3 regions of the Lysinibacillus sp. FJAT-14222 genome follow, and region 1 is predicted to be linked to each of the others. Evidence: predicted binding sites of a transcription regulator. Region 1 holds the regulator's gene; each other region holds the start of a gene.
The links. Region 1 encodes LexA, which represses DNA repair genes until DNA is damaged. Its sites were predicted from a motif close to CGAACATATGTTCG; they were not measured.
Positions count from the first base shown of each region.

Region 2: the regulator LexA is predicted to act here: its motif matches at 8,576-8,589, upstream of pcrA (DNA helicase PcrA).
Region 3: the regulator LexA is predicted to act here: its motif matches at 2,706-2,719, upstream of AN161_RS20480 (carbohydrate kinase).

Region 1 covers NZ_LIYL01000021.1:236,415-246,881, forward strand. The annotation lists gene AN161_RS10690 (GspE/PulE family protein) at 1-897, shown strand, start outside; gene AN161_RS10695 (type IV pilus twitching motility protein PilT) at 910-1,956, shown strand; gene AN161_RS10700 (type II secretion system F family protein) at 1,953-3,158, shown strand; gene AN161_RS10705 (prepilin-type N-terminal cleavage/methylation domain-containing protein) at 3,254-3,721, shown strand; gene pilM (pilus assembly protein PilM) at 3,845-4,819, shown strand; gene AN161_RS10715 (GerMN domain-containing protein) at 4,816-5,403, shown strand; gene AN161_RS10720 (hypothetical protein) at 5,409-6,098, shown strand; gene AN161_RS10725 (A24 family peptidase) at 6,287-7,039, shown strand; gene AN161_RS10730 (gamma-glutamyl-gamma-aminobutyrate hydrolase family protein) at 7,228-7,950, shown strand; gene AN161_RS10735 (hypothetical protein) at 7,989-8,720, shown strand; gene lexA (transcriptional repressor LexA) at 8,870-9,487, opposite strand; gene AN161_RS10745 (LysM peptidoglycan-binding domain-containing protein) at 9,651-9,965, shown strand; gene AN161_RS10750 (recombinase family protein) at 9,962-10,467, shown strand, end outside.
Region 2 covers NZ_LIYL01000064.1:53,966-64,432, reverse strand. The annotation lists gene purN (phosphoribosylglycinamide formyltransferase) at 1-226, shown strand, start outside; gene purH (bifunctional phosphoribosylaminoimidazolecarboxamide formyltransferase/IMP cyclohydrolase) at 638-2,164, shown strand; gene purD (phosphoribosylamine--glycine ligase) at 2,234-3,490, shown strand; gene AN161_RS25960 (YgaP-like transmembrane domain) at 3,823-4,260, opposite strand; gene AN161_RS25955 (adenine deaminase C-terminal domain-containing protein) at 4,459-6,180, shown strand; gene AN161_RS25950 (DUF3048 domain-containing protein) at 6,248-7,303, shown strand; gene AN161_RS25945 (YerC/YecD family TrpR-related protein) at 7,319-7,639, shown strand; gene AN161_RS25940 (heptaprenylglyceryl phosphate synthase) at 7,750-8,439, shown strand; gene pcrA (DNA helicase PcrA) at 8,604-10,467, shown strand, end outside.
Region 3 covers NZ_LIYL01000048.1:91,533-101,999, forward strand. The annotation lists gene AN161_RS20470 (MarR family winged helix-turn-helix transcriptional regulator) at 88-534, opposite strand; gene AN161_RS20475 (MFS transporter) at 769-2,025, shown strand; gene AN161_RS20480 (carbohydrate kinase) at 2,752-3,843, shown strand; gene AN161_RS20485 (pseudouridine-5'-phosphate glycosidase) at 3,848-4,762, shown strand; gene AN161_RS20490 (bifunctional (p)ppGpp synthetase/guanosine-3',5'-bis(diphosphate) 3'-pyrophosphohydrolase) at 5,005-7,200, shown strand; gene dtd (D-aminoacyl-tRNA deacylase) at 7,302-7,742, shown strand; gene AN161_RS20500 (DUF2642 domain-containing protein) at 7,815-8,030, shown strand; gene AN161_RS20505 (N-acetylmuramoyl-L-alanine amidase) at 8,390-9,964, opposite strand; T-box leader at 10,129-10,370, shown strand.

The DNA of each region.
Region 1 (10,467 bases):
GATATTCGATTATCCACATTGCCAACCGTTTATGGGGAGAAGGTCGTTATGCGGATTTTAGATTTAACAACTGCGGCAAATGATATTGATAAATTAGGCTTTAGTGAATGCAATGAAGCTCTTTTCCGCAAAATGATAGCACATCCAAATGGCATTATGCTGATAACTGGACCAACGGGCTCAGGGAAATCCTCAACTTTATACGCTGCTCTTACTCATTTAAATGAGGAGGGAGTAAATATTATTACGGTAGAGGACCCAGTGGAGTATCAATTAGATGGCATCAATCAAATCCAAGTAAAGGAAGAGGTTGGTTTAACATTTGCGGTCGGCTTACGTTCGATTTTACGACAGGACCCTGACATTGTGATGATTGGGGAAATTCGTGATCTTGAAACTGCACAAATTGCAATTCGTGCTTCACTCACAGGACATTTAGTGTTAAGTACCTTACATACAAACAATGCAGTAGAATCCATTTCACGCTTACATGATATGGGGATTGAACCATTTCTTTTATCCTCTTCACTTATAGGAATTATGGCGCAAAGATTAGTACGTGGAGTCTGTCGAGATTGTGCAGAGCCTTATGTATTTACTACACGTGAACTTGAAATACTAGAGGAGAATGGCATAGAGGGTGTGACTCATGGTAGGAAGGGGCGTGGATGTCCCGCTTGTAATCATACTGGCTACCGTGGACGTATGGCTATTCATGAAATTTTACCAGTCGATCGACAAGTAAAGGACATGATTTTAAGTCGCATGGGGGATATGGTTTTACAAGATTATATGAAGCAAAAGGGTTATCACACATTATTAGTAGATGGACTTTTAAAGGTCGTAGCAGGCCAAACGACCACATCAGAAATTTTACGCGTGGCAAGCGCAGACTAGGATGTGATAGGGATGACAGCATACTCAATTGTAGAATTGTTAACACGAGCATTTGAAGAAAAAGCATCAGATTTGCATTTAACAAAAGGCATTCCACCTGTTTATCGTATTCATGGAAAGCTTGAACAATATGGATCGATACCATTAGAGACAGAAGACCTGAAAGACATGGTAAAAGATATTCTTCCAGATCATAAAAAGCAAGAATTTGAAGAAAAAGGTGAGACTGATTTTAACTTTTCATTGCCTGGGAAATGTCGATTTCGTGTGAATGCATATCATCAACGCAATGAAGTAACGGTTGCGGCTCGCTTAATTGAAGCAATAATTCCTTCGATAGAATCACTCAATATGCCAGAGGTTCTGTATAAGCTTGCAGAAAAACCACAAGGATTGATTTTAGTAACAGGTCCTACCGGTTCCGGTAAATCGACAACATTAGCAGCAATGATTGATCATATAAATGAGACACGTTCGAAGCATATTATTACGTTGGAGGATCCAATTGAATATTTACATGCGCATAAAAAATCAATGATTAATCAACGCGAAGTTGGTGTAGATACAATGAGTTTTGCGAATGGTCTGCGTGCTTCATTGCGTCAAGATCCCGATATAATTTTGGTCGGTGAGATGCGAGATTATGAAACGATTTCAACAGCCATAACAGCTGCTGAAACGGGACATTTAGTGATGGCAACACTACATACAAGCAGTGCACCAACAACAATTGACCGCATTATTGATGTGTTTCCACCACATCAGCAAAGTCAAATTCGTGTGCAACTTGCGAATGTGCTACAAGGTATTATTTCACAGCGATTATTTGTACGTAAAGATGTAAAAGGGCGTATCGCTGCAACAGAAATTTTAGTACAAGCACCTTCCATTTCAAACTTGATCCGTAACGAAAAAATTCATCAAATCCCAAGCGTTATGCAGACAAGCAAGGCATTGGGCATGCACACACTAGAATCATCAATGCAGCATTTAATCGCAACAGGGAAAATTTCTCTAGAGGATGCAAGACCCTATATGAACGCTGGTGATTATAGTTGACGGTATTTCGTTATAGTGGACGTACAAAAACAGGTACTCCTAAAAAGGGCATAATTGATGCGCCAAATAAAAAGGTAGCCATGGAAAAACTCCGTGCACAGGGCATTAATGCACGAGAACTTCAAGAATCAAATAGTATTTTACATAAAGATATATCTCTTGGAACAAAGGTTAAGCACCAAGATTTTGTTATTTACTGTCGACAATATGCAACTTTAATTCGTGCAGGCGTATCAGTTGTAGAGGCTACACATATTTTGGGTGAACAAACAAAAAGTAAGCCATTAAAACGGGCATTGAAGCAGGTGGAAGAAGATATACGTAACGGTACATCATTTTCAGATGCAGCAAGTAAACATCCAAAAGTGTTTCCTGTACTATTTGTGAACATGATGCGTGCAGGTGAGGTGACAGGAAGTATTGATGATACATTAGATCGCTTAGCTGGCACACTTGAAAAACAGTACAAAATTAAGAAGAAAATACAATCTACTATGATTTATCCAGCAATATTATCATTTTTAACGGTAGTTGTTGGCATGTTTTTAATGGTTTTTATTGTACCAACAATTATGGAAGCTTTTAAGGATATGGATTTGGAAATGCCATTCATTACAGTTATCGTCGTAGGGATTAGTGATTGGCTTATCGAATTCTGGTACTTTGTTATTTTAGCACTTATTGTGATAGTAGTTGGATTTCACTTTTTCTATAAAAATAATAAAGAGTTTCATTTTACAGTCAATGTATTTCTATTACGAATGCCTATATTTGGACAGCTGTTGCAAAAAGATGTGATAGCCCGAATGACTCGAACATTATCGACTCTTTTTAGTAGCTCGGTGCCAATTCTACAGGCGCTGACCATCGCTGAAAAAGTTGCTGGTAATCCTGTAATTGGGAAAATTGTTTTAGAGGCTCGTGATAATTTGGAAAAGGGTGGGACATTATCGGAGCCACTCGAAAAAAGCTGGCTCTTTCCACCACTTGTTACTCAAATGACTTCCATTGGTGAGAAAACAGGTTCACTAGATTATATGCTAGAGAAAATTGCTGATTTTTATGAGGAAGAAGTAGATCGTGCTGTCGATACACTGAAATCTTTAGTCGAGCCCCTTATGATACTCGTGCTCGCTTTTGTTGTCGGTATTATCGTGGCGGCTATTTTCCTACCTATGTTCCAATTATATGAAAATATGTAATTTTGTAATAATTTAAATAATGATAGATTTAGAAAATTTATAAGGAAGTTCGTGTTATTACACTTCAAATAAAAAATATAAGGGGGAAACCTACTATGTTTAAAAAATTAGTAAACAAAAAACGACTTAACAATGAGAAAGGTTTAACATTAATCGAGCTATTAGCGGTAATTGTAATTCTTGCAATTATTGCGGCGATTGCTATCCCAGCGATTGGTAATATCATTAATAAATCGAAAGACCGTGCAATTTTAGCGGAAGCTTCGAATATCCTTGCAGGAGCAAAAATTGCTTATGCTGACGGAGTTTGTGATGGTGATACAAAAGCATGTGATGAATCATCATTAAAAGATTTTGTAGAAGGTGTTGATTTGCCAACAGGTACTAAAGTGACTTATGACAAAACAAAAAAAGAATGGTCAATCAAATATCCAAGATTTGAAGATATTAAATTGCCAGATTACGAAATGACAGATAAGACAACAACTGAAAATGAACTAAATAAAAAATTAACAAAAGCAGGAGTTAAAACAGAAGCAAGTACAGGAGGAAGTGGAAGTTAAAGAAAATCAGTACAACAATCAGTCCTCCCAACCCATTCAGAAACGTTAACTCTAACGTTTCTGGCTGGGAAATGGATGACTAATTAAGGAAATTCATTGAATAGGATAAGGAGGTCTTTTCACATGTTTAGAAGAAAGAAAAAATCGCATGTTTCAATTGAATTAAAGGATTATGTGCTTCGTGCGATTGTGGCGAAAGGACCAGAGCCTAGTCAGTGGGAGGGATATGAATATCCTTTAGCTGAGAGCATCGTTGAAAATGCGACAATTATGGATGAGGTAGCACTTTTTGAAATTATAAAAGAACAGGTAGTGAAATGGACGGGGAAAAAACAGCCTGTACGTATGTTTGTACCAGATACGACGGTGCTTTTAAAAAGTTTTGAGCACCCGAAAGATATTGAAGCAGCTGAATTGCGTGGTTATGCAGAGATGGAGTTAGGGCACGCCATTCATTTACCTTTCCAAGAACCACTTATAGATGTTTATGATGCCGATCCTGAGGATGGTAAGGCCATGCTATTTGCAGCACCGTCAGAGGAAATTACTAAAATGGTTGGCATGTTGCTAGATGTTTCGTTAGATCCTGAAGCTGTGGATATTCGGGCATTATGTAATATTCGATTATTGGAGCATATGTCATTGTTAGCTCAGGACAAAACCTATTTAATTGCTGACTGGTCAATAAATGAACTCTCTATCAGTATATTTTCACAGGGACAAGTTGAATTTTTACGTTATCAATCGATTGAAACTAATTTATCGCAATGGCAGGGCAAACAAGAAGATGAATTTAGCTATCAATTTGAATATAGTGACAAAACCGATGATTATCATATGGTCGTAATGGACCAAGTTTTAGAAATTGATCGGATGATGAATTTCTTTAAATTTTCTTTACATAAAGGTGAAAAATCAGTGGATGAAATCATTATTCTTGGTGATAATCCACAGCTAACATCCATTAGTAATTTATTAGCTTCTAATTTAGCGACACCTTTGACAATTGTTGATGGTGCAAAAATAGCAAAGTTTTTTCCGGCTTTTAAAAAGGAATTTTCAACGTTGCTTGGCTTAGCTTTAAAGGAGGTTAAATGATGGTACCAGATATTAACCTTTTACCGCAGCTTGAAAAAAGGGCAGACGCTCCAAAGCTCTTCTATAGTTTGCTTATCCTAGTAGTCGGTATTGTCGTTACATATTTAATATTTTTATATTTTACGGCGAAAAGTGATCTCTCCATGCTACTTGCGGAAGAACAGTCTCTAACGACACAGGTTGAACAATTACAGCAAGAGCTGGATACAAAACAAAATGTCAATCAAGGATCATTGGAAGAGTCCATGCAATTTGTGCAGAGTGTTTCGTATCCAGTTACTCCATTAATGGAAGAAACACAAAAATTATTACCAGCCTATTCGAAATTACGTGGCTATGAATTTGGGCAAGATTTAATTAACATTACAGTTGACTTCGAATCAATGCCTGACATTTCTAAATATGTAGAGAGACTTTTAGCTAGTCTTTACTTTACAGATGCACAAATCAACTCCATTTCTAACTTTTATGTGCAAGTGGGTGGACAAAAGGAGCTAACACCGGAACAAAAATTTAAAGAAGTTCCTCGTTACTCCGTGTTAATTACAGCGACCATTGATCAAATGTTCTTAGCTGGAGGTTAACGCCCATGAATAAGCTAACAAGTAGTAAAAAATCATCTATTATGCTATTAATAGCCTTAATAGCCGCTATTTTATTTGCTTTATATTACTATTTACTTTTACCTAAAATGAATGAAGTTGAATCGAAAGAAAGCAATGTGAAGCAACTTCAACAACAAATTACTAGTTTAAATGGGCAACTAGCTAAATTAGATGAAAAGCAAGGAGTACCAACCTCAAACCTTTTAACGATGAGACAAAAACTACCGGAAACAAGAGCGATTGAAAAGGTTGTTTTAGATTTAGCTGAGATTGAAGAAGTATCAGGGACACGTATTGAGTCAATGAATTTTAATAATGATGATACATCTGTAGCACAATCAGATGTCCCTGATCCGAACATGCTTGAAAAAGCGGATGCAGAAGTCAATGGTGAGCAAGAAAATACGGAGGAGAAATCTCTCATTTCTTCTATTGCAAAGGAATCACTTCCTGCTAATTTAAAATTAATCACCTTTAATTTGGAGGTCGCTGCTTTAGACCTTAAGTCACTAGAAAGCTTTTTAAAGGAAATTGAACAATTAGAGCGCGTGATGAAAACGGATGCCATTAACTTTACTATACCAGGTGAACAGGATCAGTTAGAGAAGGACGCCGATTTAACTTTAAAAGCTACCGTACAAGTAACGACGTTCTATTATGAAGGACAACAATAATTTAACTTCTTTCAGCGGGTGTCAAAACACCTGTACCTGTCTGCATCGGTGCCGCTACGCTTTCGCGCAAAAAAACATCTGCAAGCCTAAGCACAAAGCCGATTCCAGACGCAATTATGCCGAGGCATAATTGATTGGCGCGCATACTTAAAATGTATGGGCGTCTATTAGTATAGGAGGACATAAAAATGGAAATTGCTTATACAATTACAGTTTTATTATTTGGGCTCGTTCTTGGCTCCTTTTTTAATGTAGTTGGCTTACGTGTACCTTTGAAGGAGTCCATTGTACGTCCACCTTCGCATTGTACTAATTGTCAGAGGCAGTTAACAGCGCTTGATCTGGTGCCCGTTTTGTCTTATTTATTTTTAGGTGGGAAATGCCGTAGCTGTGGACAAAAGATTTCTTGGATTTATCCATTGATGGAACTTATAACAGGTGTATTATTTGCTTTTGCTTATTGGAAATTAGGCTTTAGCGTAGAATTTTTCGTCGCCCTATTATTGATTTCATTATTAGTTATTGTTGTCGTATCAGATTTTGCGTATATGCTTATTCCTGATAAAGTACTTCTATTCTTTTTGCCATTGCTAGTTATTGGGCGTGTAGTATCGCCTTTGTCTCCGTGGTGGGACAGTATAGTGGGTGCCATCGTAGGCTTTGGCATATTATATTGTATAGCTGTCCTATCAAGAGGGGGGATGGGTGGAGGCGATATTAAATTATTCTTTTTACTTGGTCTCGTACTTGGCGCAATACATGCACTTCTGACGCTATTTTTAGCATCGGTGATTGGCATGATTGTTGGGATAGTTGTGTTAAAGGTACGTGGGCAGGGAAGAAAAACGCCTGTACCTTTTGGACCATCTATTGCTCTAGCAGCTATTATTGTCTATTTCTATGGGGATGCGTTGATTAATTGGTATCTTGGATTTTGGTAAGTTAGTGGGGATTTTCTTCATCTCCACTCACCAATCGGGCTTTTACGGGCAGTTAACCTTTCACCTAACTACTTTGCTTTCGCTAAATTTTGAGGTGGGGATCTTGTACCTGACGCTACGCTTTCGGTACAGATAAATTACTGTCCGTTAATGCGGGATAAATTTTGTGGAATCATGGAGGGGATAAGGTGAAACCAGTTATCGGTATAACGGCCTTTGTGGAGGATGATTTGTCCTCAAGATTAAATGAGGCCTACAGCAAAAGTGTCATTGAAGCTGGTGGTATTCCACTTATAATTCCACTTGGAGTGGAAGAGGATGTAGTACAAATTTTATCGTTGACGGATGGATTATTACTATCGGGTGGCTATGATGTACATCCATTCCTTTTTGGTGCCGAACCTACACCAAAATTAGGGAAGGTTCATCCAGAACGGGATTCAGTGGAGCTTGCCTTAATTGAAGCGGCCTATATTCGGAAAATGCCGATTTTTGGTATATGCCGAGGGATTCAAATGCTAAATGTGGCGCTGGGAGGCACGTTATATCAAGATATGGAGAGTGAATATCATAGTAGTAAACTAATTAAGCACTTGCAACAGGCAGCTCGAGGCGTTGCTACACATTATGTTAGTCTAACACCTGATACATTATTAAGGACGATTATAGAGGAAGAGAAAATTGCTGTGAATTCATTTCATCATCAGGCTGTAAATGTAGTAGCAGAAAAGTTGAAAGTGGCAGCAAAATCAAGTGATGGTATCGTTGAAGCGGTGGTACATGAAGATTTACCATTTTGTCTAGCAGTACAGTGGCATCCTGAAGAGCAAGCAATGGCAGGTGATGAAGTATCGAAGAAATTATTTACTGCATTTGTAAAGGCTAGTTTGATGTTCAAGGTAGAAGCATAGAATTTATTATCGAGGGAAAGATAACCCTGGTGATGAACATGAAAAAAATAGTGTTGGTATTGCAGATCTTCATGCTGTTATTTTTATCGATTCAACATGTAAAGGCAGGACCATATGGTAATGATGTAGTAAGCAATTTTACGATGGCATTGATGAAAAAAGATGAAAAACAGGCGAGGACTTATTTATCTTCAAATGTTAAACTTCCTGAGATAAGGGAAGAGACTCCAATTAGAAGGGTTTCGGGTTTGCCTTCACTTAAAGCTAATGTGAGAGTATCATTGGCTTATTTTGACGATGGAGAAGATATGCCTGAAAGAATAGCTTTTATATGGGAAATAACATCTAATCAAGAAAAAATAACAGATATTCGTGTTATTTACGACGGGTCCAACCCATTTATGAATGAATCGAAAATGATAAAGGAATATTCGAACAAGCATAAAGCGAATATCCTGACTGCATCCAAATTTCCGTTTGACATTACGCATGTAGAAGGAAATATAAACAAAGATACTCTTCTAATAAGGTATCGAAATGTAAAATTACATGGATTGTTACAGGTGAAAATCGAGCCGGGAGAAGAGGATTTAGAGGCAGCCAAGGGTGAAAATATTTACACCTTAAAGAATGGTATAAAAGCATTGTATCTGCGGAACGAACTGATTTTTCTTCATGACAGTTTAAAGTATTCAATTAGGATAGAAAGTGAAATACCACAAGATTTCACGGTGTATGATTTGCTTGAAATTGCTAATTCAATGTTTTAATTTAACTGAATACATTGCTAGCGTGTAGGGAATCCATGTTAAAATGGATTCTTTTTTTAACTTTGTTCGAATATAAAATGGAACTCATAAGAAAAAGAGGTATATGCGAACATAATATCCTCTTTTTATACTTTATTATTAAGATACTTTTAGTGTACACGGCGATAGAGGCCAACAACTTGCCCCAAAATAGAAACTTGGTCTACGATAATTGGCTCCATTGTTGCGTTTTCAGGCTGTAAACGAAAATGATTTTTTTCCTTGAAGAAACGCTTTACAGTTGCTTCATCCTCTTCAGTCATTGCTACGACAATATCACCATTATCAGCCGTTGCTTTTTGTTTAACAATGACTAAATCTCCGTCTAAGATGCCAGCTTCAATCATTGATTCACCCATAATTTCTAGCATAAATAATTGATCTTCACTTGTACCATAAGTATCTGGTAGTGGGAAATATTCATCGATATTTTCAACAGCAGTTATTGGAGAACCTGCTGTAACCTTCCCAACAAGTGGGACATGTATAACATGTTGCTTTTGAATAGAATCCTCTGGCTCTAGAATTTCAATAGCGCGTGGTTTAGTTGGATCTCGACGAATAAAGCCCTTTTGCTCTAAACGAGCTAAATGTCCATGAACTGTTGAGCTTGAAGCAAGTCCAACTGCTTCACCAATCTCACGTACAGATGGTGGATACCCCTTTGTGCGCACTTCTTCTTTGATGAACTCTAATATGGCCTCTTGTCTTTTCGAAACTTTTTTCATGATTGCTCACCTCTTTTTTCTAATCATTCTACTTATTAGTAGTATAACAGAATGCGAACACTTACGCAAACATAGGTTCGAAAAGTGTTTGACAAAAACGTTTGTTCGTACTATTATAAGAACATATATTCCGAACAAACATTCTTAAAAAGGGGTTATGATTATGAACTGGTTAAAGAAAAATCCACATATTACAATTTTATTAGGGGCTTGTCTACTATTTGCAGCATACCTTTTTATAACAGATCCAGGCGATGTTAGTTACACAGAAATTGAAATCGAACATGGTGATAGCTTATGGTCGTTAGCTGAACAATACCGTGGTAAAATGAAAAAGGATGATTGGATTAAACTTGTGAAGGCCGAAAATGAATTATCGAACGTTAACATTATTGCAGGTAAACCCCTAGTGATTCCAGTAGTGGGTGACCATCCCAATCCCATAAATTCTATTGAAATTGCGAGAAATGAACAATGATAAATAAAGAACAAACGGCTGTTGTCTATTGCCGTGTGAGTACAGAAAAAGAGACACAAAGTTCCTCGCTTGAGCGTCAGCAGGAGGAGTTAATGCGCTATGCTAAAGAGCAGGGCTATGAAGTGAAGAGCGTTTTTAAAGACAAGCATAGTGGCTATGATGTAGAACGAGAAGGCTTACTTGAAATGCTCGATTTCATTAAAGAAAAAGAAATTAAAGCATTATTTGTACAGGATGAAACACGCTTAGGACGTGGAAATGCTAGAATGGCAGTATTGCATTTATTGCAAAAAACTGAAACTGATGTTTTTTCTATGCGAGACGCGGGGCCTGTACAATTAAATGAAATGGATACGATGCTTCTAGAAATTTTAGCGATCGTAGAGGAGTACCAGCGCAGAATCCATAATGCTAAAATACGTCGTGGCATGCGTCGTGCCGTTGAAAATGGCTATCGTCCTGAAAACAATTTATCTAATCGAGGAAATCCTAATGGTCAAGA
Region 2 (10,467 bases), on a different contig from region 1:
ATTACCAGCTTTCCCTGGTAAAGATGCCATTGGTCAAGCGATGGAACATGGAGTCAAGATAACAGGTGTGACTGTACATTTTGTAGACGAAGGTATGGACACAGGCCCTATTATTGCTCAAGCGGCAGTGTCAGTTGTTGATGGTGACCGTGAGGCAACAGAAACGGCCATTCATAAAGAAGAGCATGTACTCTATACAAAAGCTTTACAGCAGTTATTAAAGTAATTCAGTGGTGAGGAGTTAGGTCTTCTGGAACAATACAGCCTAACTCTACTCTATCAATAGCAAGACATATTCGTGGCAAACACGATAAAAATTGGTTCATCACCAAAAGTTGTGGGTAACTTTTGTTAAAACGTCTACTATGTAAATAAGTTGATTGGAGTGGAGGCTGGGCGACTCCTTGGGGATTAGCGATAGAGGAACGAAGGCTAAAACCATCACATCCTGTGATAACGCCTTCGTGACCAACATCGTGTTGGCCCGAGACCCTGCAGCGAAGCGAAGCGGCTCATCGGACGCCCCCAGGAAGCTCTGCTCTGCGCGAAAGCGAAGCGTCAGCTACAAAGCGCCCAGTCGGAACGGAAATCAACCACACGTTTTGGTGATGATCGTAAAAATTAGGAGGATATTGTTGTGACAAAACGTGCATTAATCAGTGTTTCCAATAAAGATGGTATTTTAGAATTTGCAAAAGAACTAGTAGCATTAGGTTATGAAATTTTATCAACTGGTGGTACGAAAAAAATGTTACAAGACAATAATGTTGCTGTAACAGCAGTCGATGAAGTAACTAAATTCCCTGAAATTTTAGATGGCCGTGTAAAAACTTTAAACCCTATGATTCACGGTGGACTATTAGGAAAGTTTGACGATACTTCTCATCAAGCACAAATGAATGAGCATGGAATTGAGCCAATTGAGATTGTTTGTGTCAATCTTTACCCGTTCGTTGAAACAATTTCAAAGCCTAATGTAACATGGGATGATGCGATCGAAAATATTGATATCGGTGGTCCAACAATGTTACGTTCTGCAGCAAAAAACCATCAATATGTAACAGTAATTGTGGATAGCAATGACTATACGAACGTATTAGAGGAACTGAAAGCAAATGGTGTAACGACAATTGAAACACGTCGCAAGTTAGCTGCAAAAGTTTTCCGTCACACAGCCGCTTATGATTCATATATCTCAAACTACTTAACAGAAGAAGAGTTCCCAGAGAGCTTAACAATGACATATGAATTAAAACAAAACTTACGCTATGGTGAAAATCCTCATCAAAAAGCAGCGTTCTATCAAAAACGTCTAGGCTCAGATTTTTCATTAGCTTATGCTACGCAATTACATGGTAAAGAATTATCATACAACAATATTCAAGATGGGAATGCAGCATTACAAATTGTCAAAGAGTTTGAAATGCCTGCAGCAGTAGCTGTAAAGCACATGAATCCTTGTGGTGTTGGAACGGGTGCAACATTAGAAGAAGCGTTTGATAAAGCATATGAGGCAGATTCAACGTCTATTTTCGGCGGCATTATTGCTTTAAATATGGAAGTAGATGCAGCAACTGCTGAAAAATTAAGCCATATCTTTTTAGAAATTATTATTGCACCAGCTTTCTCTCAAGAAGCACTTGATATTTTAACGAAAAAGAAAAATATTCGCTTACTAATAATTCCTTTCGAGCAAGCAATACAAGACAAATTCAATGTTGTATCAGTTGAAGGTGGCCTTCTTGTGCAAGAACCAGATCGCTACGGCTTTGCCGATGCAGATATTAAAGTTGTCACGGACCGCGAACCGACAACACAAGAATGGGAAGCGTTACAGCTTGGCTGGGCAGTTGTGAAGCACGTTAAATCTAATGCTATCGTCGTTACAGATTCTCAAATGACACTTGGTGTTGGTGCTGGTCAAATGAACCGTGTCGGAGCAGCTAAAATCGCATTTGAACAAGCAGGCGAAAAGGCAAAAGGCGCAGCATTAGCATCAGATGCATTCTTCCCAATGAGCGATACAGTGGAAGCAGCTGCGGCAGCTGGTATTACAGCAATTATTCAACCAGGCGGCTCTATAAAAGATCAGGATTCAATCGATAAAGCTAATGAATACGGCATCGCAATGGTATTCACTGGCGTACGTCATTTCAAACACTAAAATATCCAAAAACTAGACCGAGATGTTGGCTCATCTCGGTCTTATGCACAAAGAGGAGGATTCCCTAAAATGAAAGTATTAGTCATTGGAAGCGGCGGTCGTGAGCATGCTATCGCCAAACAATTTAGTATTTCACCATCTGTCAATAAAGTATTTGTAGCACCTGGTAATGATGGCATGCGAGGAGATGCAGAAGTTGTGGCGATTGATGCAATGGATTTTGCAGGCTTGGCACAATTCGCTAAAGAAAATGAGGTAGATTTAACCTTTGTTGGGCCTGAGCAACTACTTGCTGAAGGAATCGTGGATTTCTTTACGGCTCGTGGCTTACGAATATTTGGTCCAACAAAGGAAGCAGCACAAATCGAAAGCAGTAAATCATACGCTAAGGATATTATGAATAAGTATCATATCCCAACAGCAGCCCATGAAACATTTACTGAAGCAGATAAGGCTATTGCCTATATTAAAGAGCAAGGTGCTCCAATCGTTATCAAGGCAGATGGTTTAGCAGCTGGTAAAGGTGTAGTTGTAGCAATGACTGAAGAAGAAGCCGTTGAAGCTGTAAAGGATATGATCGGTAACCAACGTTATGGTGAATCATCTTCTCGAGTGGTCATTGAAGAATTCCTGGATGGAGAAGAATTCTCCTTCATGTCGTTTGTCCATAAAGGTCAGATTTATCCAATGGTCATTGCTCAAGACCATAAACGTGCTTATGATGGCGATAAAGGACCGAACACAGGTGGTATGGGAGCCTATTCCCCAGTGCCTCAAATTTCTCAAGAAGTAGTAGATGTTACTTATAAGACGATTGTTGAACCAACTGTGAAAGGTATGGAGACAGATGGTGTATCGTTTACAGGGATACTATATGCAGGATTGATTTTAACGAAAAATGGTCCGAAAGTGATTGAGTTTAATGCACGCTTTGGTGATCCAGAAACACAAGTAGTTTTACCACGTATGGCATCTGACTTTGGTGCATTTATGACAGCATTAATGGAAGAAACGCCATTTGATTTGCAATGGTCTGATGAAGCAATGCTAGGCGTAGTAATTGCCGCTGAAGGCTATCCAGGGGACGTTGAAAAAGGACATGCATTACCTAACTTAGAGGCACTATCAGCTTCACACGCGGTATTCCATGCGGGTACAAAGTTTGTAGATGAGAACTTTGTTGGTAATGGTGGCCGAATATTATTGGTTGGCGCAAAGGCAGCTACTTTAAAAGAAGCACAAGAAAAAGTATACGCAGGTATTGCAACTGAAGAATGGAACAATTTCTTCTACCGCAAAGATATCGGCTGGCGTACGTTTAAGTAGTGACTGATTAAATGAGCCGAACGTAAATCAACCCTCGTTGTAGTAATCTGCCATACAAGTGTTTCTAATAAATTTTGGTCCATCATCGTAATTTAGAGATGACATTTTGTTAAAATGTATGCTTTGCAAATAGTTGATTGGAGTGGAGGCTGGGCGACTCCTCGGGGAATAGCGTTTCAGATGAGACCCTGCAGCGAAGCGAAGCGGCTCATCGAACGCCCCCAGGAAAGCGCCCAGCCGGAACGGAAATCAACCCCTCGCTATGGTGATGGTCACTATGATTAAAAAGGGTGAGAGCCGTCTCAATAATACAATTGAGACGGCTCCTTTGACTAAGAAGGATTTTGTGCTTGATTTGCAGAATTTTTACTGTCTGAGGAATTTTGATTTGAAGTGCTGGAGTCAGATTGCTTTGAAGCAGTTGCATTTGATCCTGACATAGTTCCAGAAATAGCAGAGGAGAAATCCTTCATGAGTTTATCGATTTGTTCAGATGACATAGAATTTTGGCCACTGAGCATACTTTGCATAGAAGTGTTATTGTTGTTGCTGTTCATAGCACTCTGCATATTAGAGCTCAGTAAAGCTTTAGTTGGGCAATACTTAAAGATACCCTCAGCCATTTTCATGGCACCAAATGCAATCATCAATCGACCTCTCATACAATTAGGATTTCTTGAGACCCTAGCGATACCAAATGCCGTTAAACTTGTACCCATGGCAAAGCGACAGAAGGCATTTTGTTCGCTTAAATTAGTTTCTTGCATCATAATTTCCTCCTTTAGTCATTGTGGAAAAAATAAAGCGGGGTGCACTTTGCTTTATGAAAGTGCTGTGTTACGATTGAAACAAGATGATTGCATAAAGCACTATTTTTATGAAAATAAGCGTTTATGCAGTACTAGTATGTGATTATAAGTTAGATTTACACAATGAAATTTTACGCAATTTAGGAAGGGGCGAATAGAATGGATCCAGTATGGAGAATTACAGAATTACGCCAACAATTGGCTGTAGTTGATGGCAAAAATGCACCGGATATTGTATTAAAAAATGCACGTTATTTACATAGCATGCTCAAACAGTGGGTAGTAGGAAACATTTGGATTTTAGGAGAACGTATTGTCTATGCTGGTGATAGAATGCCTCCGTTATTAGAAGGGACAGAAGTGGTAGATTGTACGAATAAAACAATTGTCCCAGGATATATTGAGCCACATGTTCATCCGTTCCAATTATACCATCCACAATCTTTTGCTGATTTTTGTGGACAGCTAGGAACTACAACTTTTATTTCTGATAATTTAAGCTTCGTTTTATCTTTAGAAAATAAGAAAGCGTTTTCAATATTAGATAATTTGAAAAAGCTACCGTTTTCCTTTTACTGGTGGACACGTTTTGATTCGCAAACTGAAATGGAACAGGAGGAAGAAATTTTTTCTAATACGTCCATTTTAGAATGGTTAGAACGAGATGATGTTTTACTTGGAGGAGAATTAACGGGCTGGCCAAGGTTGTTACATGGAGATGACCAAATGCTCTATCGTATGCAAATGGCTAAGGGCTACGGGAAAAAAATAGAGGGGCACTTCCCTGGCGCATCAGAACGAACTTTAGCGCGTATGAAGCTACTTGGTGCAGATGGTGATCATGAAGCTATGACAGTGGAAGAAGTGGAACGACGCATTATGCAAGGATACGCGGTAACGCTGCGTCATTCTTCAATACGTCCAGATTTACCAAATCTATTAAAGGGAATAGTCGAAAAAGAGCTACCTATTTTTGACCATTTAATGATGACAACAGATGGCTCGCCACCATCTTTTCATGAGGATGGTGTGATGGATAAATGTATTCAAGTAGCCTTAGATGCAGGTGTAGCACCAATAGATGCTTATCAAATGGCTTCCTACAATGTGGCACGTTATTATAATATGTCCAGCTTACATGGTTTTATCGCAACTGGCCGATTTGCCTCACTTAATATTTTACAAGATGAATGGCACCCAGTTCCTGAGAGTGTATTATCAAAAGGAGTTTGGTTAAAACGCGATGGAGAGCGAGTACAAAGGCTTGCTGAAATTGACTATTCAGCGTTACCGGCATTTGATTTAGATTTTTCATTAACTTCTCATGACTTTCAGTTCTCGATGCCGTTTGGAATTGAGCTAGTAAATGATGTTATTACGAAACCATATAACTCATTAATTACTAGAGAAGGGCAACTTGCAGATCATGATGAATGCTATTTAATGCTCATCAATAGAGATGGCAAATGGCATGTTAACACGATGATTAAAGGTTTTGCTACTAGTGTTCAAGGTTTTGCCTCCTCTTATTCGAATACAGGCGATATCTTGCTGATCGGAAAAAATAAAGATGATATGATTACAGCTTTTGAAGAAATGAAGGCAATGCGTGGTGGGATTGTACTTGTTGAAAAGGGTGAAGTAATTGCAACTGTACCATTAACTATTGGTGGTCTTTTATATGATGGGGATGTTAAGGAGCTATCAGAAAAAGAGAAGTTCTTAAAACAAGCATTAGCGGAACGTGGTTACCACTTAGGAGATGCAATTTATTCTTTATTATTCTTACAATCTACACATTTACCATATATCCGTATCACACCAAAAGGGATTTTTGATGTTATGAAGAATAAGTTATTATTACCAGCAGTGATGCGCTAGTTGAAGTTTCCCTATGGTATAGCCAGAATTACAGTTAAATGTAGTTGATTAAAGGAGAGTAATGCTTGTGTTCAAATCAAAGAAACTATTTATTGCCATGGCTTTTAGTACCTTATTGATAGGAGGATGTTCAAAAGATTCATCGGAAGTGAAGGAAGACGATACGAAAAAAGTTGACGAAGAATCTGCTATTGGAGAGTCTGTTCAAGAAGGGTCGGAAGTTGCTCCGTTAACAGGCGAGGCTGTTAAGGAAGAAATCACACAACGCCCGATTATGGTCACAATTAATAATCATCCTGAAGCACGTCCACAATCAGGATTGGCTGCGGCAGATATCATTTATGAAATGTTGGCAGAAGGCAATGTAACTCGTTTTTTAGCAGTCTATCAAAGTGAACTGCCAGAAAATATAGGGCCTGTTCGTAGTGCTCGATCTTATTTTGTTGATCTTGCGAAAGGCTTCGATGCATTTTACGTAGCACATGGCTATAGCCCAGAAGCAAAATCAATGCTTAGTAATAATGTAGTCGACAATATAAATGGTATGGATTATGATGGTACACTTTTTAAACGTTCAAAAGATCGTGTTGCTCCACACAACTCGTATATTACGCCTGAAAATATCTTAAATGGAGCTGAAAAAGTGGACGCTTCAATGATTTACCGTGAAAAAGTAAGTCAGGCTTTTTATGAACCCGATGAACGTGGTAAAATAGGCATTGAAACAAGTCAAGTTGACATTTACTACGGAAATAGTGAGTATTTCCATAATTCGTATGTGTATGATCATCAAAGTAATCGTTATGGACGACAATCGGCTGGCGTTGACACAAAGGATATGTTAACAGGCGACACATTATCATTGGCAAATGTTCTATTTTTTGAAATGAAACATCAAACTGTTGATAAAGAGGGACGCCAAGAAATTGATTTAACTTCTGGTGGAAATGCGTATGTATTTCAAAATGGCTATATGAGAGAAGTCAAATGGGCTAATATTGATGGAATACCAATGGCTGTAGAAGAGTCTGGGGAACTTGTAAAGCTAGTACCAGGGAAGTCTTGGGTTCATTTCATACCAACTTCACCAGGGTTACAAGCAATGGTGAAAACGCAGCCTTAAAGGGAGGAAAATTGCATGCAAATCGAAAAAATTCGAGGGCATCAAACAGATCAATTATTTAAAGCAGTGTTAGAGCTGAAAGACATCGAAGAATGCTATAAGTTTTTTGATGATTTATGTACGATTAGTGAAATTCAATCGCTGGCACAACGCTTTGAGGTTGCGCATTTACTACGTTTAAAGAAAACCTACGAATCCATTAAAAAGGAAACAGGTGCAAGTACTGCAACTATTTCACGTGTACGTCGTTGCTTTGATTACGGGAATGATACATATGATGAAATGCTAGGTCGTTTGTATCCAGATGAAAAGCCGTTTCAAGCACCAAAAGAATAGTAGGTAAAGAGGCTGGGTAGAGGTTCTGCTCAGTCTTTTTCATTTTTTTGTCGACAGTCATAAGCTATACTTGTAAACGAATAGATAGAAAATGATAGGTGGTAAAATAGATGGATTATTTAGAATGGAGACATGTGTTCAAACTAGACCCAGCTAAAGACATCTCAGATGAGGCACTAGAAAGAATTTGTGAGTCAGGTACAGATGTTATTATAGTTGGTGGAACAGACGGTGTAACATTAGATGGTGTATTAGATCTGCTTGTTCGTGTACGACGCTTTGAAGTACCAATTGCGCTTGAAATTTCTTCAATTGATTCGGTAACACCAGGCTATGACTATTATTTCATTCCAACTGTGTTGAATAGTGATGATCCAAAGTGGATTAAAAATCTACACCATGAGGCCATTAAGGAGTATGGAGATATTATGGTGTGGGATGAATTAGTAGCTGAAGGTTATTGTATTTTAAACCCGGACTGTAAAGTAGCAGAAGTAACGAATGCGAAAACAGATTTATCCATTGATGATGTTGTAGCTTACGCACGTATGGCTGAAAATTTCTTTAGACTACCTGTATTTTATGTAGAGTATAGCGGAACTTATGGTGATATAGACGTTGTAAGTGCTGTGAAAAAAGAGCTGAAAAATACGCGACTGTTTTACGGTGGCGGCATTACATCTGCTAAGCAAGCAGCAGAAATGGCAAAATATGCAGATACAGTAGTAGTTGGTAATATTATTTACGAAGATTTAAAAGCTGCACTTGCGACTGTTAAGGCTGTTAAAAATACGATATAATTTAACTTTTTCAGCAGGTGTCCAAACACCTGCTGAAAGAAGTTAAAGCCTCCGGCGGATGTCACGGAATCGGAAAGGAGTTCTTTGTGCAAGCACAAAGCCGATTCCGGACGCAATTATGCCGAGGCATAATTGATAAATAAATGTTTGTAAGGCGGTGCGAAATGGAGCAGTTAACGAAAAACTTATTAGCAGGTATGAACCCTGAGCAGGAAAATGCGGTTAAAACAACTGAGGGACCGCTTCTAATTATGGCGGGGGCTGGATCAGGGAAGACACGTGTATTGACACATCGTATAGCATACTTAGTAATCGAAAAAGAAGTATACCCATCAAAGATTTTAGCAATCACATTTACCAATAAAGCTGCACGTGAAATGCGTGAGCGTATTGATGGCATTCTTGGTAACGGAACTGGTGATAGTATGTGGGTATCGACCTTCCACTCAATGTGTGTGAGAATTTTACGACGCAATATTGATCAGCTAGGGATATCACGTAATTTTTCAATTTTAGATTCGACTGATCAGCTATCCGTTATTAAAAATGTTATGAAGGATGAAAATATTGACACGAAGCGTTTTGAACCACGTGCAATTTTAAATGCAATAAGTTCAGCAAAAAACGAATGTATAACTGCGGATGATTATGCAGGCCAAATCAATGAAAATAATCCTTACGAAAAAACGGTTGCCCAGGTTTATAAAGGTTATGAAAAAAGACTACGCCGCAATCAATCCCTCGATTTTGATGATTTGATTATGACAACTATTACATTATTCAAGCGTGTACCTGAAGTGCTTGAATACTATCAAAATAAATTTCAATATATTCATGTGGATGAGTATCAAGATACGAATAAATCTCAATATTTACTTGTTCAGATGCTGGCCAAGAAATTTAAAAATATTTGTGTTGTAGGTGATTCAGACCAATCGATTTATCGTTGGCGTGGTGCGGACATTGGCAATATTCTTTCATTCGAAAAGGATTATCCGAATGCTAAGGCCATTATGCTTGAGCAAAATTATCGTTCAACAAAACGCATCCTACAAGCAGCAAATGACGTCATTCAAAATAATACAACACGTTATCCAAAAGAACTGCGTACAGAAAATGCAGAGGGTGAAAAAATCGTATTGTACAAAGCGTATAACGAGCAAGAGGAAGCACAATTCGTTGTACAAACAATCCAACAGCATATTCAAAAAGAAAATCGTTCATTTGATGACTTTGCGATACTCTATCGTACAAATGCTCAGTCTCGTGTGATGGAGGAAGTGCTTGTTAAGTCCAATATGGCTTATCAAATAGTTGGTGGTACTAAGTTCTATGATCGTAAAGAGATTAAGGACTTACTTGCCTACTTGCGCCTTATTGCCAATAATGATGATGATTTATCACTTGCACGTATTATCAATGAGCCAAAGCGTAGTATAGGTGCAACCTCCTTTGAAAAAATGGCGCGCTATGCGATTGAACAAGATCGCTCTATTTTTGATGCAATGAATGATCTTGTATTCATGGGTCTAACAGGGAAGGCTGCTAATTCGGCTGAGCAGTTTTATGCGATGATTAAAGGCTTTACAGAGATGCAAGAATATTTATCTGTGACTGAAATTGTAGAGCAAGTCATTGACAAATCAGGTTATCGTGCAATGCTACAAAACGAAAAGACTATTGAAGCGGAAAGTCGCTTAGAAAATATTGAAGAGTTTTTATCAGTAACAAAGGCTTTTGAGGAGCGTAGTGATGAAAAGAGCTTAATTGCCTTTTTAACAGATTTAGCTCTAATTGCAGATATTGATGCACTTGATAAAGAGGATACATCGAAGGGCAACATTATTTTAATGACGATGCATGCCGCAAAGGGCTTAGAATTCCCTGTGGTCTTTATCATTGGAATGGAGGAAAATATCTTCCCACATTCTCGTTCACTTGATGATATGGATGAAATGGAAGAAGAACGTCGTCTCGCTTACGTAGGTATCACACGTGCGGAGGAACGTTTGTATTTAACTAGTGCAC
Region 3 (10,467 bases), on a different contig from region 1:
CCTTAATATAATTGACATAATCAACAATGCAGAATCCATTTTGATCAATCATTTTCAAAATGGATTCTTTTGTTTAGGTCCGTTTATTTATTCTTCATCATAAGATTTAATTATTTTTTGAATAGTTTTCAATGTTTCATAAAACTCCTCGTATTTCTCTATGCCAATATCATTGATAATTCTTTCTTGGATATCTTGCCAAATTGGAGCAGCCTCGTTTAATTTTTCAACCCCTTTATCAGTTAGTGTAATGATCTTTGTTCGAGCATCTTGCGGATCTCTCATTAAATCTACATAGCCATTTTGCTTTAACAAGTTAATATTGCGTGTAATAGTTGTTTGATCGAGCAGCAATATTGCACCTAGTCGACTTATGGAAACTGATTGTTGATGGGCAATATTTGCTAGCATGGAGTATTGTGTAATTTTTAAGCCAGTGGGCTGAAGTAATTTATCATACAATTGTGTCACGACTCTTGTTTTTTTTCGAAGGTTTGCACATACACATATTTGTGTGTAATCTATATTCTTCATTGCTCCGTACTCCTTTTCGAATTGGTTCAATATTATAGTAGCCTTATTGATTTATTTTGTTAAGCTGGAAAATGTTCCTTGACAGTAATAAAAGCGATTACTAAGATTATATATGTATATACATGTTTTTTAAAGGAATTTACCCCAGTAATATATGCATATACATATATTAAACAGTAATCTTTTTCATTAAAGAGTATTTCAAAAAATCTTTCAAGAAATGAAGGTGTCAAGATGAAGCGTATTCATTATAGCTGGTTTATTTTAGTCGTAACCTTTTTCTCAATTATTGTTGCAGGTATTACAATGTCATCATCAGGGGTTTTTATAGACTCTTTTGAAAAAGAATTTAATTGGGATCGCTCTTTAATTGCATTAGCTTTTGCAGTTAGTTTATTTTTATATGGTTTTTCAGGTCCATTTATGGCGGCATTACTAGAAATAGTCGGTTTAAAGAAAATGATGTTAGGTGCGATGGCTACATTATTAATAGGTATGACGCTAACGCTTTTCATGACTCAATCATGGCAGTTAATCATTATTTGGGGCGGTATTATTGGTTTAGGAGCGAGTCTCTTTTTAACTGTGTTAAGTCCCTATGTAGCCAATCATTGGTTTGTGAAAAGCAGAGGACTGGCAGTAGGGATTTTAACGGCGAGTACAGCGACAGGGCAGTTAATTCTCCTCCCTGTATTGGCAATTATTATTGAACATTCTTCTTGGCGATGGGCGATTGGATTGATTCTCATCTTAAGCATTGTTATGTTCATTGCTATTTTTTTGTTTATCAAAAATAAGCCACAGGATATTGGAATTCTTCCGTATGGAATGGAAGAAGAGCTAGAATTGCATCAAGAGAATCAGAAGAAAAATCCGATTAGAATTGCTTTTAGCGGTTTATTTGAGGCTATAAAGGTGAAAGAATTTTGGTTATTAGCGGGAAGTTTTTTTATTTGTGGACTTTCAACTAGTGGGTTAGTTGGTACTCATTTTGTTTCTTACTGTATTAGCTTTGGAGTTCCTTTAGTAACCGCTGCATCCTTTCTTTCTTTTATGGGAGTGTTTAATCTCGTTGGTACCACTTTATCAGGTTGGTTGTCTGATCGTTTTGATAATCGATGGTTATTGTTTTGGTATTATCTTTTAAGAGGAACGTCTCTTCTTATACTCCCATATGCATTAATGCAAGGATCATTCACTTTATTGACAATCTTTACAATATTTTATGGATTAGATTGGATTGCCACAGTACCCCCAACGATTAGTATTTCTAGACAAATTTTTGGTACAAATAAAAGTAGTATTATTTATGGATGGATTTTCGCATCTCATCAAGCAGGAGCTGCAGTTGCTGCTTATGGTGGAGGCCTTATCTATAAGTTTTTCAATTCATATACTTGGGCCTTTTTCCTTGCAGGGATGTTCTGTGCATTGGCAAGTTTATTTGTCATCATCGTGAAAAAACAAACACCTCATCAAGCCAATATTTGATAATCAAAAATCAATTTAAAAAGTTGAACCGATAATATATATTGAGCTCAACTTCACAGTGTTGTAAACAAAATGGTCAAGGGAATCTGTAAAAATGTTGTGGCGCTTTAAATAGATTGATTTCCGTTCTGGGCTACTTGCTTTCCTGCGGGCGCGATTCTTGACGCTCCCATGAACCTCTGCTCTGTGCGAAAGTGAAGCAACAGCAACAATGTTTTATCTGCGCGAAAGCGAAGCGTCAGCGGCAAAGCGCTCAGTCGGAACGGAAATCAACCCCCTCTTTATGCCGAAAAACCATACTTCATTGAAGCAATGGTTTACCACAAACATGAAGTTGAAGCCAATAACATATCGGCTTCAACTTTTTTGTTCAAAAATATCAAGCGTGTTGATTAGGGAAATATAGGTTTATTATTGAGTGATAAAAGGATTTTTTTATTGATACTTTGCTAATGTATGCCCATTTTAACTGATTGTAGCGAAGGGCTACTCGACTCCCGCGGGAAAGCGAGACAGACGAGACCCTGCACGGAGCGTAGCGGAGGAAGCGGCTCGACGCTCGCCCGCAGGAAAGCGAGTAGCCCGTAGCGGAAATCAGAGCCCTCTAATTAATTAGGATGGATAAAAAATGGTTAATCAACACACCTGCAAAAATATAATAAAAAATTTTTGACTTACACCAAACAAAAGTTTATAATGTAAACAAATATAATAAAAGGTGATGCTATGAATGAAAGAGAACAGGCGATCCTTGCATTAATTCGCCAGAATCCGTTTATGTCTCAGCAAGAGATGGCAGATAAGATGAATCTGTCACGTCCAGTCCTTGCTAATTTAGTGTCGAGCTTAACGAAGCAGGGGAAAATTGTCGGTCGTGCGTATATTTTGCCCGAGGAAAATGAAATTGTTTGTATCGGTGGAGCAAATCTTGACCGAAAACTTCATGTAAAGGGAAACGTCCAGTTCGGTACATCCAATCCTGCTAGTTCTTCATTTAGTGTAGGTGGTGTTGGCCGCAACATTGCTGAAAACTTAGGTAGATTAAATCATCAGGTTACATTACTGACGACTGCCGGCAAAGATGCCGATTGGCAAGTTATCCAAGAAGCTTCAGAGCCATTTATGAATTTACGTTATGTGGAGCAGCTTCCTGATGCTTCGACAGGTTCCTATACTGCGATTATGGATGAGCAGGGAGAACTAGCACTAGCAGTAGCAAATATGGAAGTATATGACCTTTTGTTGCCAAGTTTGCTAAAAAAACATGAGGCAATGCTAATGAATGCAGGCTGCTTTATTATGGACTTAAACTGTCCAAAGGAAACAGTAGCTTACATTCAGCAGGTGGCGATTGCTCGAGAAACTCCATTTGTCATCGTGCCGGTATCTTCACCAAAAATGAATCGACTGCCAGATACGTTGCAAGGTGTAACGTGGTTTATTTGTAACACAGATGAAGCAGAGACAATTGTCGGTCATACAATCGAAGGCTCTGCACATTATGAAAAAGCTTTACAGCAACTTCTTAAATTAGGTGCTGAGCATGTAATTATTACAGCTGGTAGCAAGGGTGTGTATGCAGCTTCAACTACAACGAAGCCAAGTCATTTCTCTGCTAAGACTATAGAAAAAATTGAAGATGTGACAGGTGCAGGAGACGCCTTTGTCAGTGCTGTAATCCATAGCTGGCTTACTGGGCAATCCATTGCAACATGTATTGATGCAGGCTTAACGAATGCCAAAAATACGCTAGCATCTCCATATACAGTAAGACCTGAACTATCAGTTGATTTGTTAAAAAGTGAAATGGAGGAATAACAACATGAAAGAATTCATCGTATTATCAGAAGAAGTAAAAGCAGGACAAGCAAAAGGTTTACCAATCGTAGCATTAGAATCAACAATTATTTCTCACGGAATGCCATATCCACAAAATGTAAAAACAGCACGCGAAGTGGAACAAATTATTCGTGACAATGGTGCAGTACCAGCAACTATTGCATTAATCGATGGTAAAATTAAAATTGGTTTATCAGATGAAGAACTTGAAATGTTCGGTAATGCACAAGGTGTAGCTAAAACATCTCGCCGTGATCTAGGCTATCTTTTAGCAACAAAAAAATTAGGTGCGACAACAGTAGCTGCAACAATGATTTGTGCAGAATTAGCTGGCATTGAAATTTTCGTAACAGGCGGTATCGGTGGTGTACACCGTGGTGCTGAAACAACAATGGACATTTCAGCAGACTTAGAAGAATTGGCACAAACAAATGTAGCTGTCATTTGTGCGGGTGCTAAGTCTATTTTAGATATTGGTTTAACTTTAGAATTTCTTGAAACAAAGGGTGTACCAGTTGTTGGATTTGGTACAGATGAAGTTCCAGCATTCTATACACGTCAAAGCGGTTTTGATGTAAACTTCAAGCTCGATACTCCAGCGGAAGTGGCAGAAATGCTAAGTGCAAAATGGCAATTAGGCTTAAAAGGTGGAGCTGTAATTGCTAATCCAATTCCAGAGTCTGAAGCACTTGAGCACTCATTCATTACAGAAATCATTGAAAAAGCTCTAGTAGAAGCAGGAGAAAACGGTATTCACGGTAAAAACGTGACGCCATTCTTACTTGGCAAAGTTAAAGAATTAACAGAAGGTAAAAGCCTTGATGCCAATATTGCATTAGTAAAAAATAATGCAGTAGTTGGTGCTAAAATTGCTGTAGCTTATAATAAATTAGGCTAAACAATTATATAAAAGCACATATTTTGAGGAATCCACAATTTACAAGAAGAGAGACTCTTTGCGAAATATTACATTCGCAAAGAGTCTTTTTATTCATTTCAGAGAGTATTTTTTCCATTTTTCACATTGTTCACGAGAATAACTAAACAAAATGACACAGTTACTTTACAATAGCCCATAATATTTTATACAATTAAATTTATATCTAATTTGAAAAATTTGACGAGCAAGGTGGACATGTTATGGCGAAAGAGCAAATTTTGACTCCCGAGGACGTTTTTGAGTTAGTCAAATCCTACATGAATGATGAAAATGTCGCATTCGTGAAAAAAGCATATGAATTAGCAAGGGATGCCCATATTGAGCAATTCCGAAGCTCAGGTGAACCGTATATTATTCACCCGGTGCAAGTAGCTGGTATTTTAGCTGAATTACAAATGGATCCTGAAACAGTTGCGGCTGGTTTTTTACATGACGTTGTAGAGGATACAGATTTTACGCGTGACGATTTGGTTCGTGAATTCGGTGAAGAGGTTGCAATGCTTGTAGACGGTGTAACAAAGCTTGGGAAAATTAAATATTTATCTAAAGAAGCGCAACAAGCAGAAAATCATCGAAAAATGTTTGTAGCAATGGCGCAGGATATTCGTGTCATTTTGATTAAACTGGCTGACCGTCTACATAATATGCGCACGTTAAAGCATTTGCCTGCAGAAAAACAACGCCGTATTTCTAAAGAGACGCTTGAAATTTTTGCACCACTTGCGCATCGTCTAGGGATTTCGACTGTAAAATGGGAGCTTGAGGATACAGCACTTCGTTATTTAAATCCACAGCAATATTATCGCATTGTCAGTCTTATGAAGAAAAAACGTGACGAGCGTGAAGCATATTTAGACAATGTTATGGCTGAGATGAAGTCACAGCTTACAGAGGTTGAAATTGAAGCAGATATTTATGGTCGTCCTAAACATATTTACAGTATTTATCGTAAAATGGTATTACAAAAAAAACAATTCAACGAAATTTATGATTTATTAGCCATTCGTGTACTTGTCGATAGTATTAAAGATTGCTATGCCGTGCTTGGAATCGTTCATACTTTATGGAAGCCAATGCCTGGACGTTTTAAAGATTATATTGCGATGCCAAAACAGAACCTATATCAATCACTGCATACAACAGTAATTGGCCCTTATGGTGACCCATTAGAAGTTCAAATTCGTACGAAGGAAATGCATAAAATTGCCGAGTACGGGATTGCAGCGCATTGGGCGTATAAGGAAGGTAAAAAAGTTGATAATGAAAAACAAAATGTCGACCAAAAATTAACGTGGTTCCGAGAAATTTTAGAATTCCAAAATGAGTCTTCAAATGCTGAGGAATTTATGGAATCGTTAAAATTTGATTTATTCTCTGATATGGTCTATGTATTCACGCCTGAAGGAGATGTCATTGAATTGCCAGCAGGCTCTGTACCTATCGACTTTGCATACCGTGTGCATTCAGAAGTTGGAAATCGTACAATTGGCGCGAAAATCAATGGTAAAATGGTACCGCTTGATACACCGTTAAAAACGGGAGATATTATTGAAATTTTAACTTCTAAGCAATCTTTTGGTCCGAGCCGCGATTGGCTAAAAATAGCCCAATCCTCTCAGGCGAAAAATAAAATAAAGCAGTTCTTCAAACGTCATCTTCGTGAGGAAAATATCATCAAAGGTAAAGAGATGATAGAAAAGGAAATCCGTGCACAAGATTTTGACATGAAAGAAACGATGTCAGCGGAAAATTTGAAACGTATTTTCGACAAATTTAACTATACAAACGAAGAAGATTTATATGCCGCTGTCGGTGTGAATGGTATAACAGCACAGCAAGTTGTTAATCGTCTAGCAGAAAAACGTCGCAAAGAGCGTGAACAGGAAGAAGCGCTCGAAAAAATTGAGCAAAAAATGAAAAATCCTATTCCGCAAAAACGTACGGAATCGGGTGTTATCGTAAAAGATATCGACAATATGCTTATTCGACTTTCACGTTGCTGTACACCAGTGCCAGGAGATGAAATTGTAGGCTTCATTACGAAAGGTAGAGGTGTTTCAGTGCACCGTGCAGATTGTCCAAATATTCAAGTTGAGGATGAGCAAGAGCGCTTAATAGAAGTTGAATGGGAACACGGACTTACTCCTGAGAAAAAAGAATACCCTGTCGATATTGAAGTTTCAGCCTTCGACAGACCAGGCATTTTAAATGAAATCATGCAAATTGTTAGCGAAACGAAAACGAATATTTTAGCAGTGAGTGGTCGTGCAGATCGCGAAAAAATGGCAACGATTCATTTAACGATTTCGATTTCAAATATTTCGCATTTGCATAAAGTGGTAGAACGTATTAAACAAACACCTGATATATATTCAGTACAACGTGTTATTAATTAATTGATATTTTTTACTGAATTGATAGTTGGGTAAAGTAACTTTACTGTGTACCAAAATTGAATCTTCTGGTGCATACAATGGCAGAATTGAGGTTTTAAAGAATGAAAGTAGTTTTACAACGTAGTAAAGCAGCCTCTGTTATTGTTGACGGAAAAGTAACGGGAGCTATTGATAGCGGTTATGTTCTTCTGGTAGGCATTACACATGAGGACACACAAGAGGATGTTGAATATTTAGCAAAAAAAGTAGCTAATCTCCGCCTTTGGGAAGATGCTGATGGAAAAATGAATCATTCCATTTTAGAGCGTGGAGGAGCTATTCTATCCGTCTCACAATTTACATTGTATGGGGATGCAAAAAAAGGAAATCGCCCAAGTTTTACAAGTGCGGCAAGACCAGAAGTTGCGAAACCGTTATGGGAGGCTTTTAATAATGCCTTACGTGAACACGGTTTACATGTGGAGACAGGGATATTTGGTGCAATGATGGATGTTGCACTTACAAATGATGGTCCGATTACAATACTTCTTGAGTCAAAATAGTGGTACATTTCCTATAATTCCTTCATACATTAAAAAGTATGGTTAGTTTTGTAGGAAGGAAGTGTATTGAAGATGACGCAGATGGGAAGCATATCAAATCCATATTTATACGAAACTCTTAACATGATGGTTGGTCAGCCAATCGTAGTGCAAACCGAGAAAAATATCCAACAAGGAAAATTAATCTCTGTATTACCTGACGATATCGTTGTAGAGGTTAGCCGTACGCCGTTCTTCATTCGCATGGAGGAAGTTTTATGGGTTACATTGGCAACAAACAAAAAATAAGCGCATAAGGACCTTCATACTCATATACTATGAGTTGGAGGTCTTTTTTGTTTTAACTTATTTCAGCAGTAAGAAGCATTCGCCTATTTATCGATAGAAATTTACCTACACCAAATTAATGAGACCAACGCAATGATTACACTAAGAATAATCATAGTATAAAAGGTTTCTTGGGAATATTTGTAGAAGCATAATCTATAATAAAATAAAAGAAATTGCGTTAGTTAAGAAAAGAGCAGTAGAAAGGAGGGCATAATATGAAAGAAATCATATTAAAACCGCAAATTTGGCTGATAATAGTAAAAAAGCTGCAAGGGAAGCACAATTCTACTTTCCTTAGCAGCTTTTTTAGTGAAAAATTATTGGTTTTCGTTAAAGTAATTTAGAATGCCTTGATAGATGCCGAGAGAAGCTTGTTCTCGGAATTTAGCGGTTGTAATAAAACGTTCCTCACTGGCATTACTTAAGAAGCCTAGCTCAATGAGGACAGCTTTTTGACGATTTTCTCGTAGAACTAAATAATTACCTTGTTGAGTACCACGATCCTTTAAATCGATTTTACTTGAAAGTCCGGCATTTATTGCCTCTGCAAGGCCCTGTTGATTATTGTTCATATAATATGATGTGAAGCCATTTATGGAGCTATCATCCGTTGCATCATAATGAATACTGATAAAAGCATCTGCTTCATACTGGTGCGCAATTGATACACGTTTACGGAGTGCTACATACTCATCTGATTCTCTTGTCATGATAACATTTGCACCAGCTGCACTCAGCTTTGAAGCAAGGAGAGATGCTGTTTTCAAAGTAATTTCCTTCTCATTTGTTCCACGTTGTCCGGTAGTGCCGTGATCATTACCACCGTGCCCAGCATCTACGACTATAGTTAGTCCATTTAAAGTGCCTTTCTTGCGCGGTTTGGGTTTTTCCTCTTTTGTTGCAGTAGCAGCTTTGCTTGACGAAGTAGTAGTAACAACCCAGTTCGCCACAAATGCAGTTTTATCATCTACTTGTATTTCATAAAAGTCATCTTTAGCACCTACAATAGGGTAGGTTTCACCAGCATCTACACGTTCAACAACATCAGCAGCTGTTGTTGCATCTGTCCGAAGGTTTGTCCCATTGTAAATGATTGTGACAGATTCAAGCTCTGACGAAGAAGAAGATTTTGATGTCGTTTTTTTATTTGAAAAAGTACCATAAAAGCTATACACCCAACCTGCTTTTTTATCGTTATATTGAATTTGTACCCAGTTATGCTCCTGAGCCAGTACTTTATAGGCTTGTCCTTTTGAAACAGTACCTATTTTTTTAGCATTTAAGTCTGGATCTTTACGAACATTAAGTGTATCCACTAAAACTGTAAATGTTGTATCTTTGTTGACATTCTTTGTAGATACTTCGACTTTAGGTTCATCAGCTTCAGCCTTTTTTTCAGGTAGGTCATTGATTGTAACATAGTCCGTGGATACCCAACCAACTAGTCCATTCCAATCTATTTTCGCCCATTCGCCATTTTTTTCAATAAGATTTGCTTGGTTGCCTGTTGATAATTGTCCAAGAACTGCTGAAGAAATATCAGGCTCAGTACGGATATTTAGACGATCGACCTGTGAAATCAACGTTTGATCAATCGTTTGTTTAGCGTTAGTTGGAGCTGTAAGCCAGGATGCTACCCAACCTTCATAATTACCTGTTTTTACTTGAATCCAGTCACCCTCACGATTAATAGAGGTTAACGGATCACCCTCTTCTAATGTTGTTATGATTGGATAAGACAGTCCAGGTCCCTCACGTAAATGAAGAATCGTTCCAGTTACTTTTAGATCACTGGTGTCGGCTAGTGCACTTTGAATATTGCTCTTACTCGGAATCGCAATTGTTAACACTAGTGCGAAGATGACTATAATATGTAAAAATTTTGCCCTCATCAGATTCCTCCTATTCCTTGTGCTATTTTACCATGCTTTAGTAATAGAATTCGTGGGAAAAAGGTAATGGAATTTGTTATTTTAACGACTGTATTGTAAAAAAAACAAAAACAGTTGACATTGCCTTTCGTTGTGACTAACATAAAGGGTAATCAAAAAATGATTAACCGCTTATGACCAAGCAAGTAGCGTGTACCTCTATTGGAAAAGAGAGGGAAAGACCTAGGCTGCAATCTTTCCTACAAAAATGTATTACGTGAACAACACTTGAGAGGCTTTTTTCTGAAAAGTAATGCTTAGTAGGAAAAAACGGAATCGGCCGTTATCCGATTAGGAGGAGGACGCATGTATTTGATGCGTCAACTAGGGTGGAACCGCGGAAGCTTATACAGCTCTCGTCCCTTGCAATATGCAAGGTGGCGAGGGCTTTTTTATTGGACAAATTTGAGGGGAACGTTGCTCAGCATGAGAGAAGTCCAGAGGTAAGCTTGCTCATAAGCAAT